DNA from 3 places in the Micrococcus endophyticus genome. Region 1 is predicted to be linked to each of the others. Evidence: predicted binding sites of a transcription regulator. Region 1 holds the regulator's gene; each other region holds the start of a gene.
The links. The regulator HrcA, encoded in region 1, represses chaperone genes, less so after heat shock. The targets are predictions, from matches to a motif close to TTNGCACTCGNNNNNNNCGAGTGCNAA.
Positions count from the first base shown of each region.

Region 1 (6,117 bases):
TCAGTCCTCGATGGTGGGGGCCGGGGCCGGCCTGCCGAGCACCTCGGAGACGAGGCGGTCCTGCAGGGCGAACATCTCCAGCCGGTCGGCGTCGTCCATGTGGTCGTAGCCCAGCAGGTGCAGCATGCCGTGGGTGAGCAGCAGCATCAGCTCGTCGTCACGGCTGTGGCCGCCGCGGGCGGCCTGCTCGGCGGCCACCTCGGGGCAGAGCACGACGTCGCCGAGCATCCCCTCCGCGGGGGCCTCGGCGGTGCCGGGGGTGAGCTCGTCCATGGGCAGGCTCATCACGTCGGTGGGCCCGGGCAGGTCCATCCACTCCTCGTGGAGCTCGGCCATGCGGGCGGCGGCCACCACGGTGACCGCGGTCTCGGTGCGCTCGTGGACGTGCAGGGAGGCGTAGACGTGCCGTGCCATGCGCAGCAGCTCGTCCTCGGGGACCTCGATCCCCGACTCGTTCAGGATCTCAACGGCCACGGTGGCCCCTTCCTCCGCGCGGGGCGGGCTCGGCGCCGCGGGCGGCGTCGTAGGCGTCCACGATGGCGCTGACCAGGGAGTGGCGGACCACGTCCGAGGAGTCGAAGCGCACCATCTCCAGGCCCTCGATCCCCTCGAGGACCTCCACCGCCTGGGACAGGCCGGAGCGGGTGCCGCGCGGCAGGTCCACCTGAGAGGTGTCCCCGGTGACCACCATGCGCGCGCCGAAGCCGAGGCGGGTGAGGAACATCTTCATCTGCTCGCCGGTGGTGTTCTGGGCCTCGTCGAGGATGACGAAGGCGTCGTTGAGCGTGCGCCCGCGCATGTAGGCGAGCGGGGCGACCTCGATGGTGCCGGCCTCCATGAGCCGCGGGATGGACTCGGGCTCGATCATGTCGTGCAGCGCGTCGTAGAGCGGGCGCAGGTAGGGGTCGATCTTCTCGCTGAGCCCGCCGGGCAGGAAGCCGAGCCGCTCGCCGGCCTCGACCGCCGGGCGGGTGAGGATGATCCGGTTGACCTCCTTGGCCTGGAGGGCCTGCACGGCCTTGGCCATGGCCAGGTAGGTCTTGCCGGTGCCGGCGGGGCCGATGCCGAAGACCACGGTGGAGCGGTCGATGGCCTCCACGTAGTCCTGCTGGTGGAGGGTCTTGGCCCGGATGCGGCGGCCGCGCCCGGAGAGGATCGAGTCCAGGTGCAGCTGACCGGCGCCGCGGCCGGCGGCGGCCCCGCGCACGTGGGTGACGACCTGCTCCATCACCTCGGGGGTGACGGCCTGGTCCCGGCGGGCGATCGAGCGCAGGTCCTCGACGACGCGGCGCACCGAGGCGACGTCCGGCACGGGGCCGGCCATCTCCAGCCGCTGGTCGCGCACCGTCAGGTCCACCGCGGGGAACACGCCGCCGAGGATCCGCAGGAGGGCGTCCTGCGGGCCGAGGGTGCGGACCATGAGGTCGGCGGACTCGAACGAGACGCCCTCGTGGGCGGAGGCGGGCGGCGTCAGGGGGGTGGCGGGGACGGTCACGATGGGTCGGATCACCTCGGGGTGTCGGGGACGGAATGCCGGGTCCAGTCTAGGCGTGGTGGCGCCGGACGCGCCGGGTCTCACCAGCGGCCGAGCCGGTGGGCCAGCACGGCGAGGGCCGCCGGGCCGGCCGTGGAGGCGCGCAGCACGTGGGGACCGAGGCGGACCGGCACCGCGCCGGCGGCGGTGCAGGCCTCCAGCTCGGCGGGGCCGACGCCGCCCTCGGGGCCCACGACGACGGCGATCTCCCCCGCCTCGCGCAGCCGCTCGACGGGCACCTCGGACAGCCCCCGCTCCGCGTCCTCGTGGAGGACGAGGACGAGCCGGGCGCCGTCGTCGGGCGCGGAGGCCAGGCCGGCCACGCCGGTCCCGGAGACGTGGCCGCGGACCTCGGGGACGCGGGCGCGGCGGGCCTGCTTGGCGGCCGCGCGCGCCGTGTCCGCCCACTTCTGCCGCGCCTTCTCGGCCTTGGAGCCCTTCCAGCGCACGATGGAGCGCTCGGCCTCCCACGGCACCACGGCGTCCACGCCGAGCTCGACGGCGGCCTGGACGGCCATGAGGTCCCGGTCGCCCTTGGCCAGGGCCTGCACGAGCACGAGGGCCGGGACGGCGGCGGGCTCCTCGTCGACCGCGTCCAGGCGCACCGTCACCGCGTCGGGGGCGGCGGCGAGCACGGTGCCGTGGCCGCGGACCCCGGAGCCGTCCGCGAGCAGGACCGACTCCCCCGGCGCGAGCCGCATCGAGGCGGCCGCGTGCCGAGCCTCGGGGCCGCCGAAGGAGACCTCGGCGCCCGGCGCCGCGCCGGTCAGCGCGCCCGGCTCGAGGTGGAACAGGGGCGCGGTCACAGGTTCCTCAGGTTCTCCCGCAGCCGGGCGAACATGCCGCGGGCCGGGGGCGTGCCGTGCACGACCTCCTCGCCGCGCAGCTCGGCCAGGCGCTCGAGCAGCTCGCGCTGCTCGTCGTCGAGGTCGGTCGGCGTGGTGACGACGACGTCCACCTTGAGGTCGCCGCGGCCCTGCCCGCGCAGCCGCCCCACGCCGAGGCCGGCGAGAGTCTCGACGTGGCCGGACTGCACGCCCGGCTCGAGGCGGACGGTCTGCTCGCCGTCGAGGGTCGCCAGGGTGACCGTGGTGCCGAGGGCGGCCGCGGCCATGGGCACGGTGACCGTGGTGGCCAGGTGGTCGCCCTCGCGGCGGAACGTCTCGTGCGGGCGCACAGCGATCTCCACGTAGAGGTCGCCGTTCGGGCCGCCGCCGGGGCCGGCCTCGCCGCGGCCGGCGAGGTGGATGCGGGTGCCGTCGTCCACGCCGGCGGGGATGCGCAGGGTGAGCGGGGTGCGGGTGCGCACGCGGCCCTGGCCGGCGCACTCGTGGCAGGGGTCGGGGATGACGGTGCCGAACCCCTGGCAGGCGGGGCAGGCCTCCGTGGCCATCACGGTGCCCAGCAGGGAGCGCATGGGGCGCTGGATCATGCCGTGGCCCTGGCAGGTCTGGCAGGTCTCGGGCTCGGTGCCGGGCTCGCAGCACGAGCCCTCGCAGCGCTCGCAGCGCACGGCCGTGTCCAGGGTGATGGTCTGCTCGCCGCCGAACACGGCGTCCTCGAGATCGATCGGGGCGGTCACGAGCGCGTCCTGGCCCCGGCGCGCGCGGCTGGCCGGACCGCCGCGGCCGCCCTGGCCGGCGGCGTTCATGAACGTCTCGAAGATGTCGGCGAAGCCGCCGAAGCCCCCGCCCCCGCCGAACCCGCCGGGGAAGCCGGACTGGCCGTTCTCGTTGCCGGTGGTGTCGTAGGCGCGACGGCGGCCCTCGTCCGAGAGGACCTCGTAGGCGTGGGAGATGCGCTTGAACTGCTCGGCGGACTCCGGGTCCGGGTTCACGTCCGGGTGGTGGGTGCGGGCGAGCTTGCGGTAGGCCCGGCGGATCTCCTCGGTGCTGGCGTCGCGGCTGACGCCGAGGGTCGCGTAGTGGTCGGTCACGGTGGGGTCTTCCTCTCAGGACGAGCGGGACGTGCAGGGGGTGCGGGCTCGGGCTCGGGCCCGGCGGGCGGGACGCGGCGGGGCGCCCCTCAGGTGGTCAGGATGCGGGAGAGATACCGGGCGATGGCGCGGACGGCGGCCATGGTGCCCGGGTAGTCCATCCGGGTGGGGCCGACGACGCCGACCTTGGCCACGGCGCCGGGTCCGTAGGCGGCGGCCACCACCGAGGTGTCCGCGAGGGATCCGGCGTTCTCGGAGCCGATGCGCACGGACACCCCGTGCGCGTCGTGCTCCATCTCCGTGAGCAGGCGCAGCAGCACCACCTGCTCTTCGAGCGCCTCGAGGATGGGCCCGATGGACGCGCCGAAGTCCCCGGTGGAGCGGGCCAGGTTCGCGGTGCCGGCCATCACGATCCGGTCCTGGCGGCCGGCCTCGAGCAGCGCGTGCACGGCCCCGGCCACCAGGGCCGCGGCCTCGCGGTGCTCGGGGCGCATGCGGACCACCGCGGCGTCCACCACGGCGGCGGCCTGGGCGGGGCCCAGGCCGAGCACGGCCTCCAGCAGCAGCCCGCGCAGCACGGCGAGGTCCGCCTCGGGCAGGGGCGTCTCCAGCACCACGTGGCGCTGGTCCACGCGCCCGGTGGAGAGGATGAGCACCACGAGCACGCGGGCCGGGGTCAGCGGGACGAGCTCGAGGTGGCGCACCGTGGAGCCGTCCTCGTGGGGGAACTGCGCCACCGCGACCTGCTGGGTCAGCTGCGCCAGCAGGCGCACCGTGGTCTCCATCATGTGCTCGGTGTCGGTGGAGGGGTCCAGCAGGGTGCGCACGGCCCGGCGCTCGGCCGGGGAGAGCGGCTTGACCTCGGAGAGCCGGTCCACGAACACGCGGTACCCCTTGTCCGTGGGGACCCGTCCGGCCGAGGTGTGCGGGGCCACGATGAGCCCCTCCTCCTCGAGGGCGGCCATGTCGTTGCGCACGGTGGCCGAGGACACGCCGAGGGCGTGCCGCTCCACCAGGGCCTTGGAGCCCACGGGCTCACGGCGGGCCACGTACTCCTCCACGATCGCCTGGAGCACCTGGAGGCGGCGGGGCTGCTCCGTCATCTCGGTCCTCCTCTGTCTTCGCGGTCCCGGCCGGGCGCCGGCGGCTCACGACTGGCACTCCGGCCAGTCAAGTGCTGATCCTATCGCCCGGTCCACGCCGGGCGCCCGCGTCCCGGAGGCGGCTTCGCTCACGGTGATCGCCCCGGCCCGTTGCTACCGTGCTCTCCCATGGACTGGAGCAGCTGGGGCCCCGCGGGCCACGAGGAGATGACGCGGCGTCCCGGGCGCCCCGCGCGGGACGTGCCCGCCGCGCCGGGCACCGTGGTGGAGGACGTGGCCTCCGGGTTCACCGGCGCCGTGATCCGCGTGGAGCGCGCCGGCGGCGTGCACACGGTGGTGCTGGAGGACCGCCGGGGCGTGCGCCGGGGCTTCCCCCTCGGCGGCGGCTTCTGGATCGACGGCGAGCCCGTCACCCTGGTCCCCCACGTCGCCTCCGCCCCGCGCCCGCCCGCCCGCACCGCCTCCGGCTCCCGCCGGGTCGAGGGCGTCCGGGCCCGCACCGCACGCGCCTCCCGCATCTGGGTCGAGGGCGTGCACGACGCCGAGCTGGTGGAGAAGGTCTGGGGCGAGGACCTGCGCCTGGAGGGGATCGTCGTCGAGCCCCTGCACGGCGTCGACGACCTCGCCGGCGCGATCGCCGCCTTCGACCCCGGACCCCGACGTCGGCTGGGCATCCTCGTGGACCACCTCGTCCCCGGCTCCAAGGAGGAGCGTATCGCCGCCGAGGCCATGCGCGTGCCCGGCGCCGCCGGCAACGTGCTCATCCTCGGCCACCCCTACGTGGACGTGTGGCAGGTCATCAAGCCGGCCGTCCTGGGCATCCCGACCTGGCCCGTGGTCCCCAAGGGCCAGGACTGGAAGACCGGCGTGCTCCAGGGCCTCGGCTGGCCCCACGGCACGAAGGAGGCCACGGGCCTGGGCTGGAAGCGGCTGCTGTCCCACGTGGGCAGCTACGCCGACCTCGAGCCCTCGCTGCTGGGCCGGGTGGAGGAGCTCATCGACTTCCTCACCGCCGAGCCGGAGCGCTGAGCGGCCCCCGGCTCCCGCGCCCGGTCCGGGCGCCACGCTATGCTGACCCATGCCCCGAGCCCGGCCCACGCGGACCGGGCCACGCGACCGATCAGGAGCCCCTCGTGAACCCCAGCGCGCAGCCCGACGCCGGCCGCCCCGGCCACGAGCCGCCCGCCTGGCTGGCCTCCGCCGGCGGCCGGGCCACCCCGCTCACGGCCAAACAGGACCGGGACCGCGCGGCCCTGGCCCACCTGAGCCTCGCGTTCGGCGTCCTCGGCCCGCTCGTGGTGTGGCTGCTCTACCGGGACCGCGGGCCGTTCACCTCCCAGGAGTCCAAGGAGGCCCTGAACTTCTCCGGGCCGCCGACCCTGATCACCACGCTGTTCTTCTTCCTCGCGCTGCTGCCCGTGATCGGCGCGATCTTCGCGATCCTCGGCGCGCTCTCCTGGGCCGTCATGGCCGTGTACGGCGTCATGGGCGCCTCGAACGTGTCCAAGGGCCGGCCCTTCCGCTACCCGTTCAACCTGCGCATC
Region 1 is NZ_JACHMW010000001.1:702,756-708,872, reverse strand. Features, by position in the region: gene ybeY (rRNA maturation RNase YbeY) at 1-474, opposite strand; gene HDA33_RS03175 (PhoH family protein) at 464-1,495, opposite strand; gene HDA33_RS03170 (16S rRNA (uracil(1498)-N(3))-methyltransferase) at 1,576-2,340, opposite strand; gene dnaJ (molecular chaperone DnaJ) at 2,337-3,470, opposite strand; gene hrcA (heat-inducible transcriptional repressor HrcA) at 3,560-4,573, opposite strand; gene HDA33_RS03155 (DUF3097 domain-containing protein) at 4,742-5,602, shown strand; gene HDA33_RS03150 (DUF4870 domain-containing protein) at 5,707-6,117, shown strand, end outside.

Region 2 (6,117 bases), 490 kb from region 1:
CCAACGCGCGGTCCGAGTACGTGGCGATCGCCGCGCCGATCGTCGTCGTCGTGTGCCTGGTGCTGTGGCTGCGCTCGCGGCGCATGAACGTGCTGGCGCTCGGCGCGGACTCCGCCACCAACCTCGGGCTGCACCACCGGCGCGAGCTGATGGTCACCCTGCTGCTGGTGTCCGTGCTCATGGCCATGACCACCGCGCTCGTGGGGCCCATGACCTTCCTCGGGTTCCTGGTGGCCACGCTGGCGTACAGCCTGGTGGACACCCATGACCACCGCATGGTGCTGCCCGTGGCCGCCCTCGGCGCGTACGCGGTGCTCACCCTCGCCTACTTCGTGCTGCGGCACGTGTTCTACGCGGGAGGTGCGGTCACGGTGATCATCGAGCTCGTCGGCGGCATCACCTTCCTGATCGTCGTGATGAGAAAGGGACGTCTGTGATCGAGCTGCGCGGCGTGGTCAAGCGCCACAGCGACGAGGTGTGCATCGGACCCGTGGACCTCGACATCGAGGCCGGAGGCATCACCGCGCTCGTCGGACCCAACGGGGCCGGCAAGTCCACGGTGCTGACCATGATCGGCCGGCTCCAGGACGTGGACGCCGGCACGATCGCCGTGGGCGGGCAGGACATCACCTCGACGCCGTCGCGCCGGATCGCGCAGACCCTGTCGATCCTGCGCCAGGAGAACCACTTCGTCACCCGGCTGACCGTGCGCCAGCTGGTGGGCTTCGGCCGCTACCCGTACACGCAGGGGCGCCTCACGCTCGAGGACGAGCGGTACGTGTCCGAGGCGATCGACTTCCTCAACCTCGGCCCCTTCGAGAACCGCTACCTGGACCAGCTCTCCGGCGGCCAGCGCCAGCGCGCGTATGTGGCCATGGTGCTCGCCCAGAACACCGAGTACGTGCTGCTCGACGAGCCGCTGAACAACCTGGACATGCAGCATTCCGTGCAGATGATGCAGCAGCTGCGACGAGCCGCGGACATGCTGGGCCGCACCGTGGTGATCGTGCTGCACGACATCAACTTCGCCGCCCGCTACGCCGACCACATCGTGGCCATGGGCGACGGCCAGGTGGTGGAGACCGGCACCCCCGGCGAGATCCTGCGCCCCGAGGTGCTCGAGCGCATCTTCCGCACCCCGTGCAGCGTGGTGGACGGCCCCCACGGGCCCCTGGCCGTGTACTACTGACGGCCGCGGGGGAGCGGGGCCGGGTGCGTCGGGGGAGCGGGGCGGGGCGGGCTCCAGCTCCGCTCCTCGCGTCCTCGCTCGGCGTTGCGCTCACGACTCGCCGCGTGCCGTTTCCTCAGACGGCGAGTCGTGAGCACGACGGCGCTGCTGCAGCTGGGCGATGACACTGCGCTAGCCCTCGGCGTGGTCCGCAGCGGTGATCCGCATCGGCGTCACGCCGTAGGAGAGCAGGCGCCGGTCCCGGCGCGCGTCCCGGGCCTGCTGCTGCCGGTCGAGGTGATGCTCCCCGTCGTACTCGAGGGCGACCCGGAGGTCGACGAAGTACAGGTCCGACTCGGCCAGTGCGGGATCGTCGGGGGCGACCTTGTGCTGGAGCAGGGGCTCGCCCAGGCCCGCGTCGATGAGCGCCAGGCGGGCGTGGGTCTCCATGGCGGAGTCCGCTCCGACGCGGACCCGCCCCAGGGCGGCACGGGCCCGGCCGACGCCGTGGAACGGGGCGAGCGCCTCGAGGACCTCGGCCAGGCGTTCGACGGTGGTGCGCGGCGGAAGCCGCCCGCCGCCCGCCCACGGGTGCCGGACGAGATGGTCGCCGGCGGCGACGAGGTCCGCCTCATCCCAGCGCGGACGGAGGGCGCACAGATCCGCCCAGGTCCGCTCCGGGCTCGTGACCGTGAGCCCGTGGACCACGCTGCTGTGCTCCGGCGGCACGGTCCGGCGGTGCACCCGCACGCCGGGACGGCGGACGTCGCGAGGAGTCGAGACGGAGACGGGCTCGGGGGCGTCGACGGCACGGTCCAGGGGGCGGGGGATCCCGTGCGGGTGGGCGGCGGTGGCGTGGGAGAGCACCGCGTCCGGCCGCAGGCGCTGCAGGGCGGTCAGATCCTCGACGGTCCAGGAGTGCGGCGGGGTGGCGAAGCCGAGCCCGGTCCAGGTCGGGGGAGTGCCCACGGACTGGACGCGGGCGCCGTGCAGCGGCACTGCCAGGTCCTGGCGCCGCAACCGGGACCGGCTCGCGCCCTTGGCGCGGGCCTCGGCCACGGTGAAGACGAGCGGAAGCGGAGGCAGGCGGGTGCGGGACGTCGTCGTCATGGGGGAGATGCTCCCTGGATGACGGCCCCGGAGGCGCCGGGGCGGCGGGCGCCGTGGACACGATGCGGCCGGGCGTGGGCTGTGCAGGAGTGCCCGACGACGGAGGCCCGGCGCAGCAGGGGGCCCGCAGCGCCCGTGGCGCTCACGACGCGCCGCACGACGGACCGGCCGACGGCGTGTTGTGAGCGCAACGCCACCGGGCGGGACGGGGGAACGGCCGGAGAGAAAGTGGAGGGGGAACGGTCCGGCGGGACCGGGCTGGGAGGTCGGCCGGGGAGAGGGGCAGTGGGCCAGCAGCCGGGCGAGCGGCTCGGCGGCCGCCCCGCCCCGAGAGCCGCCCCGCCACCGCCCCCTCCGCCCCTGGCGGACACGGCTGGCACTCATGTTGAAGGAGTGCCAAAGCCCGGAGTAGAGTCAGGGCTGGCACTCGGGGGTACCGGGTGCCAATGCCCGAGGTGGACCGTCCGGCACCGCGACGACGGAGGGTCTGACGCCCGTGGCACACCCGCAGACCACAGCATCAGCGGACCGGCGAGCCCGCCGGAGCCGCACGTCGACGAAGAAGGAGTGTGCAGCATGTCTGTCTCCATCAAGCCCCTCGAGGATCGCATCGTTGTCCGCCCCCTGGAGGCCGAGCAGACCACCGCGTCCGGCCTCGTGATCCCGGACACCGCCAAGGAGAAGCCGCAGGAGGGCCAGGTCGTGGCCGTGGGCCCGGGCCGGGTCGCCGAGAACGGCAACCGCGTGCCCGTCGACGTCGCCGAGGGCGACGTGGTGCTGTACTCCAAGTACGGCGGCACCGAGGTCAAGGTCGGCGGCGAGGAGTACCTGGTGCTCTCCGCCCGCGACGTGCTGGCCGTCGTCACCAAGTGACCCCGCCGCGACGGGCCCGGTGAGCGGCGCGCACCGCACCGGTGCGCGCCCGCCGGGCCCCTCGCGTCTCCGCTCCCCCCGACTCTCTGAACGAAAGGAGCGTCCGTCATGGCCAAGCAGCTGGCTTTCAACGACGACGCACGCCGCGCCCTCCAGGCCGGCATCGACAAGCTCGCCGACACCGTCAAGGTCACCCTCGGCCCCAAGGGCCGCAACGTGGTGCTCGACAAGGCGTGGGGCGCCCCCACCATCACCAACGACGGCGTCACGATCGCCCGGGAGATCGAGCTCGACGACCCGTACGAGAACATGGGCGCGCAGCTGGCCAAGGAGGTGGCGACCAAGACCAACGACATCGCGGGCGACGGCACCACCACCGCCACCGTGCTGGCCCAGGCCTTCGTGAACGAGGGCATGCGCCAGGTCGCCGCCGGCGCGGCCCCCGGCGAGGTCAAGAAGGGCATCGAGGTGGCCGTGGCCGCCGTCGAGCAGCGCCTCCAGGAGAACGCCCGCCCGGTGGAGGGCAAGGAGGTGGCCCACGTGGCCGCCATCTCCGCCCAGAACGACGAGGTCGGCGAGCTGCTGGCCCGCGCGTTCGACACGGTCGGCACCGACGGCGTGATCACCATCGAGGAGTCCTCCACGACCTCCACCGAGCTGGACGTCACCGAGGGCATGCAGTTCGACAAGGGCTTCCTGTCCCCGTACATGGTCACCGACGCCGAGCGTCAGGAGGCCGTGCTGGAGGACCCGTACGTCCTGATCAACTCCGGCAAGATCTCCAACGTGCAGGAGCTCCTGCCCGTGCTGGAGAAGGTGCTGCAGGCCAGCCGCCCGCTGTTCGTGATCGCCGAGGACATCGAGGGCGAGGCCCTGTCCACCCTCGTGGTCAACAAGATCCGCGGCACCCTGAACGTCGCGGCTGTGAAGGCCCCGGGCTTCGGCGACCGCCGCAAGGCCATGCTGCAGGACATCGCCGTCCTCACCGGCGCCCAGGTGGTCTCCCCGGACCTCGGCATGAAGCTCGAGCAGGCCGACCTGGACGTGCTCGGCTCCGCCCGCCGCATCACCGTGACCAAGGACGAGACCACCATCGTCGACGGCGGCGGCTCCGCCGAGGACGTGGAGGCCCGCGTCGCCCAGATCAAGGCCGAGTCGGCCGCCACCGACTCCGACTGGGACCGCGAGAAGCTCCAGGAGCGCCTCGCCAAGCTCGCCGGCGGCATTGGCGTGATCCGCGTGGGCGCCGCCACCGAGGTGGAGCTCAAGGAGCGCAAGCACCGCATCGAGGACGCCGTGTCCTCCACCCGCGCCGCCCTCGAGGAGGGCATCGTGGCCGGCGGCGGCACCGCGCTCATCAACGCGCTGTCCGTGCTGGACACCGACGCCGACGTGCAGGCCCTGACCGGCGACGCCGCCTCGGGCGTGGACATCGTCCGCAAGGCGCTCAAGCAGCCGCTGCGCTGGATCGCCCAGAACGCGGGCGAGGACGGCTACGTCGTCGTCTCCAAGGTCGCCGAGCTGGAGCCGAACCACGGCTTCAACGCGAAGACCGGCGTCTACGGCGACCTGATCGCCGACGGCGTGATCGATCCGGTGAAGGTGACCCGCTCGGCTCTGGCCAACGCGGCCTCCATCGCCGCGCTCGTGCTCACCACCGAGACCCTCGTGGCGGACAAGCCCGAGGACGAGGACGAGCACCAGCACTGATCCGCGTGGTCACACGGGACCGGCCCCTCACCTTCGGGTGAGGGGCCGGTCCCGTGTCCGGGGGCGTGCGGCGGGGGCGGGGTCGGCGCCGGTGCCGGTGCCTAGCCTCCCGTTTCCCGCACGAAAGTGCTCCGGCAGCCTCCCGTTTCCCGCACGAAAGCGCCCCCGGAGGCTCCCGTCTTCCGCACGAAACGGGATTCCGGGGCTCCGGGGGCGTCGAGGCGCCGCGCGCCAGCGGGCCGGCGGGCCGGGGTCAGTCCCGCGCGGGGCGGGCGGCGGCGCCGACCATCTGGTCCTGGTCGTCGTCGCGGTCCTGGGCGCGGGCCTCGACGATCTCCTCCTCGTCCTCGCCCATGATGTCGACGCGCTCGGCGTCGTAGCGGGCCTGGTCGAGGATGCCCTCCTGCTTGGCCACGAGGGCGGGCACGAGCGCCTGGCCGGCCACGTTGGTGGCGGTGCGGCCCATGTCCACGATCGGGTCGACGGCGAGCAGCAGCGCCAGGCCCTCGAGCGGAAGGCCGGCGGTGGAGAGGGTGAGGGTGAGCATCACGGTGGCGCCGGTGGTGCCGGCGGTCGCGGCGGAGCCGAGCACGGAGACGAGCACCACGAGGGCGTACTGGCCCAGGCTCATCTCGATCCCGTAGAACTGGGCCACGAACACGGCCGCGATGGCCGGGTAGATGGCGGCGCAGCCGTCCATCTTGGTGGTGGAGCCCAGCGGGACGGCGAACGCCGCGTAGCCGGTGGGGACGCCGAAGTTCCGCTCGGCCACCCGCTGGGTCACCGGCAGGGTGCCGAGCGAGGAGCGGGAGACGAAGCCGAGCTGGACGGCCGGCCACACGCCGGTGAAGAACTGCTTCACGGAGAGGCCGTGCAGGCGGGCGAGCACGGGGTAGACCACGAACATGACGATCGCCAGGCCCACGTAGATCGCCACGACGAACTTCGCCAGCGTGCCCATGGTGGACCAGCCGTAGGAGGCCACGGCGTTGCCGAGCAGGCCGACGGTGCCGATCGGCGCGAGGCGGATGATCCACCACAGCAGCTTCTGGATGACGGCCAGGACGGACCGGGAGAACGTGAGGAACGGGGCGGCCTTCTCGCCGACCTTGAGGGCGGCGATGCCGACGACGATCGCGATCACAAGGATCTGCAGCACGTTGAAGGTGGGGGATGAGGCCACGGCGCCGTCCTCGCCCACGGTGCTCTTCACGGTCAGGCCGAGGAAGTTGGCCGGGACCATGGAGGTGAGGAAG
Region 2 is NZ_JACHMW010000001.1:210,371-216,487, forward strand. Features, by position in the region: gene HDA33_RS01055 (iron chelate uptake ABC transporter family permease subunit) at 1-437, shown strand, start outside; gene HDA33_RS01060 (iron ABC transporter ATP-binding protein) at 434-1,189, shown strand; gene HDA33_RS01065 (hypothetical protein) at 1,361-2,278, opposite strand; gene groES (co-chaperone GroES) at 2,855-3,151, shown strand; gene groL (chaperonin GroEL) at 3,260-4,861, shown strand; gene HDA33_RS01080 (dicarboxylate/amino acid:cation symporter) at 5,115-6,117, opposite strand, start outside.
Region 2: groES (co-chaperone GroES) is a predicted target of HrcA. The motif match lies at 2,652-2,678, and genes of this name have one in related genera.

Region 3 (6,117 bases), 970 kb from region 1:
CCTCGGCGGACCACGACACCGCGCCGCAGGACCCGGCGGCCGCCGAGGACGCCCGGCCGCACCCCGCCGAGGACGCCCACCCCGCCGCCGTCGCCGTGGAGCCCGCCGAGCCGCTCCCCGCCGTCGTCCGCCCCGCCGCCGCGGAGCCGGACCCGGCCGACGCCGCGCCCGTGGCGCGTCCGGAGCCGGCGGCGCCGGAGGAGCAGCTCCCCGAGCAGGCCGCGGACGCCCCGCTCACCGAGCCGCCCCTGTCCGAGCAGGTGCCCACCTCCGTGCTGGCCCCCGCGGACGCCGACGGCGCCCTGCCCGCCCCGGACGTGCTCCCCGAGCCGGACGTCACCGTCCCGGACCCCGTGGTGCCCGTGGGCCCGCCGGAGAAGCGCGGGCGCCGCCGCGGACGCAAGGCGCGCGAGGTGTTCGTCGAGAACCTGCCCACCCAGGCGCTCGTCCTGGCCGACCGCCTGCACTCCTCCCCGTACGGGCGCCGCATGCGCTCGACCCTGCAGCAGCGCCGCGAGGCCGAGACGCACGCCCTCGAGGCGCGCACCACCCTGGACTTCGCGCTCAAGCTGGGCGAGACCATGTTCAGCTTCGGTGCGGCCTCCCTGGACGTGGAGACCTCGATCATCGTGGTCACGCAGGCCTACGGGATCCTCGAGACCGAGGTGGACCTGACCAACCAGTCCATCTCGCTGAACTACGCGCCGGACTCCTCCCGCGGCGAGTCGCCGTACACGCTGCAGCGCGTGGTGCGCTCCTCCTCCGTGAACTTCGAGGGCCTCGTGGCCGTCCACCGGCTCGTGGAGGAGATCGCGGACGGCCGCCTGGACCGCGCCGAGGCCCAGCGCCGGCTCGTGGAGATCCGGCACCAGCCCAAGCCCTTCCCGGCCGTGTTCGAGATCCTCTTCGCCGGGGTGTTCGTGGCCTGCTTCATCCCGTTCATCGGCGGCAACTGGACCGGCTCGCTGCTCGGGATGATCTCCACCTGGCTCGTGTTCTGGCTCAAGATCCAGGCCGACCGCGCCCGGTTCCCCGAGATCTTCTCCACCATGTTCGGGGCGATCGTGGCCACGGTGATCGCGCTGGCCGCCTTCGCCCTGGAGCTGCCGGTCAACCCGGCGGTGGTGATCGCCGGCGGCATCATGATGCTGTTGCCCACGGCGCGGTTCGTCACCGCCGTGCAGGACGCCATCAACGGCTTCCCCGTCACGGCGGCCGGCCGCTTCCTCTCCGCCCTGCTCGTGTTCACGGGGGTGATGGCGGGGATCATGGTCGCGGTCGCCCTCGGCGACCTCGCGGGCCTGGAGCACCTGGACCTCGCCGAGGCGGGGACCCTGCAGCACCCGCCGCTGCTGCTGCTGGCCCTGGTGACGGCAGCCGGCATGTCCGACGCGGTGGTGGAGCAGTCCCGTTGGCCGCAGATCCTGGCGTGCGGGCTCGTCTCCGGCGCGGGCTACGGCGTGTTCCTGGCGGCGCAGCAGCTCGGCATCGGGGACCGGCTGGTCCCCGCCGCGGCGGCGACCGCGGTCGGGTTCCTCGGCCGCCTGGTGGCCCAGCGCATCGCCGCGCCCGCCCTGGTGATCGTGCTGCCGTCCATGCTGTTCCTGCTGCCGGGCCTGATGATGTTCCGCTCGGTCTACGGGTTCACCGTGGAGACCGGCTCCACGCTGCTCGGCCTGGCGGGCCTGTTCAACGCCGCGGTGATCGTGGTGGCGATCGCCGCCGGCGTCGCCTTCGGCAACACGCTCGCCAAGCCCATCACGGACCGCATGGGCACGCTGCTGCCCACCGAGCTCGTGATGCACCAGCGCGGCTGAGCCGCCGACGCCCGCTCAGTCGGGCAGGCGCCAGTCCACCGGCTCCGCGCCGGCCTCCTCCAGCAGCCGGTTCACCCGGCTGAACGGGCGCGAGCCGAAGAACCCGCGGTGCGCGCTCAGCGGGGAGGGATGCGGGGACTCCACGACGCCGGCCCCCGCCTGGGTGAGCAGCGGCGCCATGCGCCGCGCGTCGGCGCCCCACAGCAGGCCCACCAGCGGGGTGCCGCGCTCGCAGAGGGCACGGACCGCGGCCTCCGTGATCTGCTCCCAGCCCAGGCCCCGATGGCTGCCGGGGGCGCCGGCCCGCACCGTCAGTGCGCGGTTGAGCAGCATGACGCCCTGGTCCGCCCACGCCGAGAGGTCCCCGTGCGCGGGCGGGGCGATGCCGAGGTCGTCCTGCAGCTCGCGGTGGATGTTCACCAGGGAGCGGGGGAGCGGGCGCACGTGGCGATCCACGGCGAAGCTCAGGCCGATGGGGTGGCCCGGCGTGGGATAGGGGTCCTGGCCGAGCACGAGCACCCGGACGTCCTCGAAGGGCCGGCGGAACACGCGCAGGATGTGCTCGGGGGCCGGGAGCACCTGCTCTCCGGCGGCCCGCCGCTGCGTGAGGGCCGCGCCGACCTGCTCGAGCGCGGCGGCCTGGGGGGCGAGCGCCGCCTCCCATCCGGGGTCCAGGGGTGCGATGAACTCCATCCCCCGAGCGTAGCCGCGCTGGGTACAGTGGCGGCCATGCCGACCTCCGCCCCCGAACCCCGCCGGGACGCGCTGACGCCGCAGGAGCGCGCGGTGCTGGACCTCGAGGCCGCCACGTGGCGACACGGCGGCGCCAAGGACCACGCCGTCCGGGAGCGTCTCGGGCTCTCCCCGACCGCCTACTATCAGGTGTTGAACGGACTGCTGGACCGTGAGGCCGCCCTGGCCTACCGGCCCCTGCTCGTCGCCCGGCTGCTGCGCAAGCGCGGCACCCGCAGCAGGGCGCGCAGGGCCCCCGCGGACCCGGCCCCGTCCACGCCCGCTTCCCGCCAGGAGAACTGACCCATGGCCTACCAGCCCGACCGCTTCGACGAGGTCCCCGAGTACACGGACCAGCGCGGCGCCCACCGCGCGTCCTTCGCCGCCCCCGCCGGCGCGGCCGCCGCCGCGGGCGGCGCCCGCCGCTTCAGCCCGCTCCTGCTGGTGGCCGGACTCGTCCTTCTCGCCGGCCTCTTCGTGGGCGTCGTGCTGCCCTGGCTCACGGGCGACCGCTCCGAGCCCGTCGCGGCCGAGTCCTCCGCCTCGTCCCCGGCCGCGGACCCCTCGACCTCGTCCGAGCCGGCTTCCCCGACCGAGGGCGCCGCCACGACCGAGCCCGCCTCCCCGTCGGAGGATGCGGCCGCCGCCGAGGCCTCCCGCTCCCAGGCCGCCGCGCAGTCCGCGGCGGAGCAGTCGGCCGCCGAGGCCGCCGCGGCCTCCTCCCGCGCCGCCGAGGAGGCGGCCGCCGCCGAGGCGTCGCGCTCGGCCGCCGCCGCGGCGGAGGCGTCGCGCTCGGCCGAGGCCGCGCAGGCCGCCGAGGCCTCCCGCTCGGCCGAGGCCGCGCAGGCCGCCGAGGCCTCCCGCTCGGCCGCCGCCGCCCAGGCCGCCGAGGCCTCCCGCTCGGCCGCCGCCGCGGCGGAGGCGTCCCGTTCCGCCGCCGCCGCCCAGGCCGCGGAGGCCTCCCGCTCGGCCGCCGCCGCGGCGGAGGCGTCCCGTTCCGCCGAGGCCGCCCAGGCCGCGGAGGCCTCTCGCTCGGCCGCGGCCCAGGCCGCCGCCGCCGCGCGGTCCACCAACGTCACGGTCTACAACGCCACCCGCACCACCGGCCTGGCCGCCTCCTACGCCCAGCGCCTGCGCTCCGCCGGCTTCACCTCCGTGTCCGCGCAGAACTGGGGCGGCTACGGCATCCAGTCCTCCACCGTGCTCTACAACGGCTCGGGCAACCAGGCGGCCGCCGAGGCCGTCGCCGCCGAGCTCGGCTTCCCGGTGCTGCAGACCCCCAACCTGCAGGTCAACGGCGTCGCCGTCGTCGTCACCGGCTGACGGTCCGTCCGGGCCCCGACGGCCCCCGCCCGAGCGCCCCGCGGCGCCCCGGGCGGGGGCCGTCCGCCGTCCGCGGACACCGCGGCGTGCGGCGCTCCGGCCTTTTGCACTCTCCCCGGGCGAGTGCTCATAATGGGGTTAGCACTCCGAAGGCGCGACTGCCAGCCGTACCCCGGCCGGCCCGGCGCCGTGGAGGAGGACCTGTCCACCGGTGAGGCCCCAGCGGGCCGTCCGTCGCGGGCACCGATGCAGGTCAGCCACCAGCTGTAGGAAGCAGACGTCCAGAAAGGACTTGCATCATGGCCAAGACCATCGCATTCGACGAAGAGGCACGCCGCGGCCTGGAGAAGGGCCTGAACACCCTGGCCGACGCCGTGAAGGTGACCCTCGGCCCGCGCGGCCGCAACGTGGTGCTGGAGAAGAAGTGGGGCGCCCCCACCATCACCAACGACGGCGTCTCCATCGCCAAGGAGATCGAGCTCGAGGACCCGTACGAGAAGATCGGCGCGGAGCTCGTCAAGGAGGTCGCCAAGAAGACCGACGACGTCGCCGGCGACGGCACCACCACCGCCACCGTGCTGGCCCAGGCGCTCGTCCGCGAGGGCCTGCGCAACGTGGCCGCCGGTGCGGACCCGCTGTCCCTCAAGCGCGGCATCGAGAAGGCCGTGGACGCCGTCACCGCCGAGCTGCTCTCCGCCTCGCGCGAGATCGAGACCAAGGAGCAGATCGCGGCCACCGCCTCGATCTCCGCCGCCGACAAGCAGATCGGCTCCCTCATCGCCGAGGCCCTGGACAAGGTGGGCAAGGAGGGCGTCATCACCGTCGAGGAGTCCAACACCTTCGGCCTCGAGCTCGAGCTCACCGAGGGCATGCGCTTCGACAAGGGCTACATCTCCGGCTACTTCGTCACCGACGCGGACCGCCAGGAGGCCGTCCTCGAGGATCCCTACATCCTCATCGTCAACTCCAAGATCTCCTCCGTGAAGGACATGGTGGCGATCCTCGAGAAGGTCATGCAGTCGGGCAAGCCGCTGCTGATCATCGCCGAGGACGTCGAGGGTGAGGCCCTGGCCACCCTCGTGGTCAACAAGATCCGCGGCACCTTCAAGTCCGTGGCCGTGAAGGCCCCGGGCTTCGGTGACCGCCGCAAGGCCATGCTCGCCGACATCGCCATCCTCACCGGCGGCCAGGTCATCTCCTCCGAGGTCGGCCTGTCCCTCGAGAACGCCACCCTGGACCTGCTGGGCACCGCCCGCAAGGTGGTCATCACCAAGGACGAGACCACCATCGTCGAGGGCGCCGGCGACGCCGAGCAGATCGCCGGCCGCGTGGCCCAGATCCGCGCCGAGATCGAGAACACCGACTCGGACTACGACCGCGAGAAGCTGCAGGAGCGCCTCGCCAAGCTGGCCGGCGGCGTCGCCGTCATCAAGGCCGGCGCGGCCACCGAGGTGGAGCTCAAGGAGCGCAAGCACCGCATCGAGGACGCCGTGCGCAACGCCAAGGCGGCCGTGGAGGAGGGCATCGTCGCCGGCGGCGGCGTGGCCCTGATCCAGGCCGGCGCCAAGGCGTTCGGCGGCCTGACCCTCGAGGGCGACGAGGCCACCGGCGCGAACATCGTCAAGGTCGCCATCGAGGCCCCGCTCAAGCAGATCGCCTTCAACGCGGGCCTGGAGCCGGGCGTCGTGGCCGACAAGGTCAAGACCCTCCAGGACGGCCACGGCCTCAACGCCGCCACCGGCGAGTACGAGGACCTGCTGGCCGCCGGCATCAACGACCCGGTGAAGGTGACCCGCTCGGCCCTGCAGAACGCCGCGTCCATCGCGGGCCTGTTCCTGACCACCGAGGCCGTCGTCGCGGACAAGCCCGAGAAGGCCGCCGCCGGCGCCGAGGGCATGGACCCGATGGGCGGCATGGGCGGCATGATGTGATCAGCCGCTGAGCCCGCCCGGTCCGTCCGGGCGCCCAGCACGCGAGGCCCGTCCTCCCCGTCCGGGGAGGGCGGGCCTCGCTGCGTCCGCGGGAGCGGGGGAGGGGGCAGGGACGGGGGGCAGAACCGGGGGCGTTTTCGCTCGGGAAATCGTCGTCACCCGGCGAGGAGGACGGGATGGTAACGACGATTTCCCGAACGAAAGTGCAGGGGGCGGGGGTGGGGCGGGGTCGGGGGTCAGGGGCGAAGGGTCGCCAGCTCCGCCTCGAGGTTGCGGCGGGCCGCCGCCTCCCAGTGGGCGCGGCCCGGGGCCGT
Region 3 is NZ_JACHMW010000001.1:1,673,715-1,679,831, reverse strand. Features, by position in the region: gene HDA33_RS07670 (threonine/serine exporter family protein) at 1-1,817, shown strand, start outside; gene HDA33_RS07665 (uracil-DNA glycosylase) at 1,833-2,510, opposite strand; gene HDA33_RS07660 (DUF3263 domain-containing protein) at 2,547-2,852, shown strand; gene HDA33_RS12895 (LytR C-terminal domain-containing protein) at 2,856-3,872, shown strand; gene groL (chaperonin GroEL) at 4,172-5,803, shown strand; gene HDA33_RS07645 (DUF4031 domain-containing protein) at 6,040-6,117, opposite strand, start outside.
Region 3: groL (chaperonin GroEL) is a predicted target of HrcA. The motif match lies at 4,011-4,037, and genes of this name have one in related genera.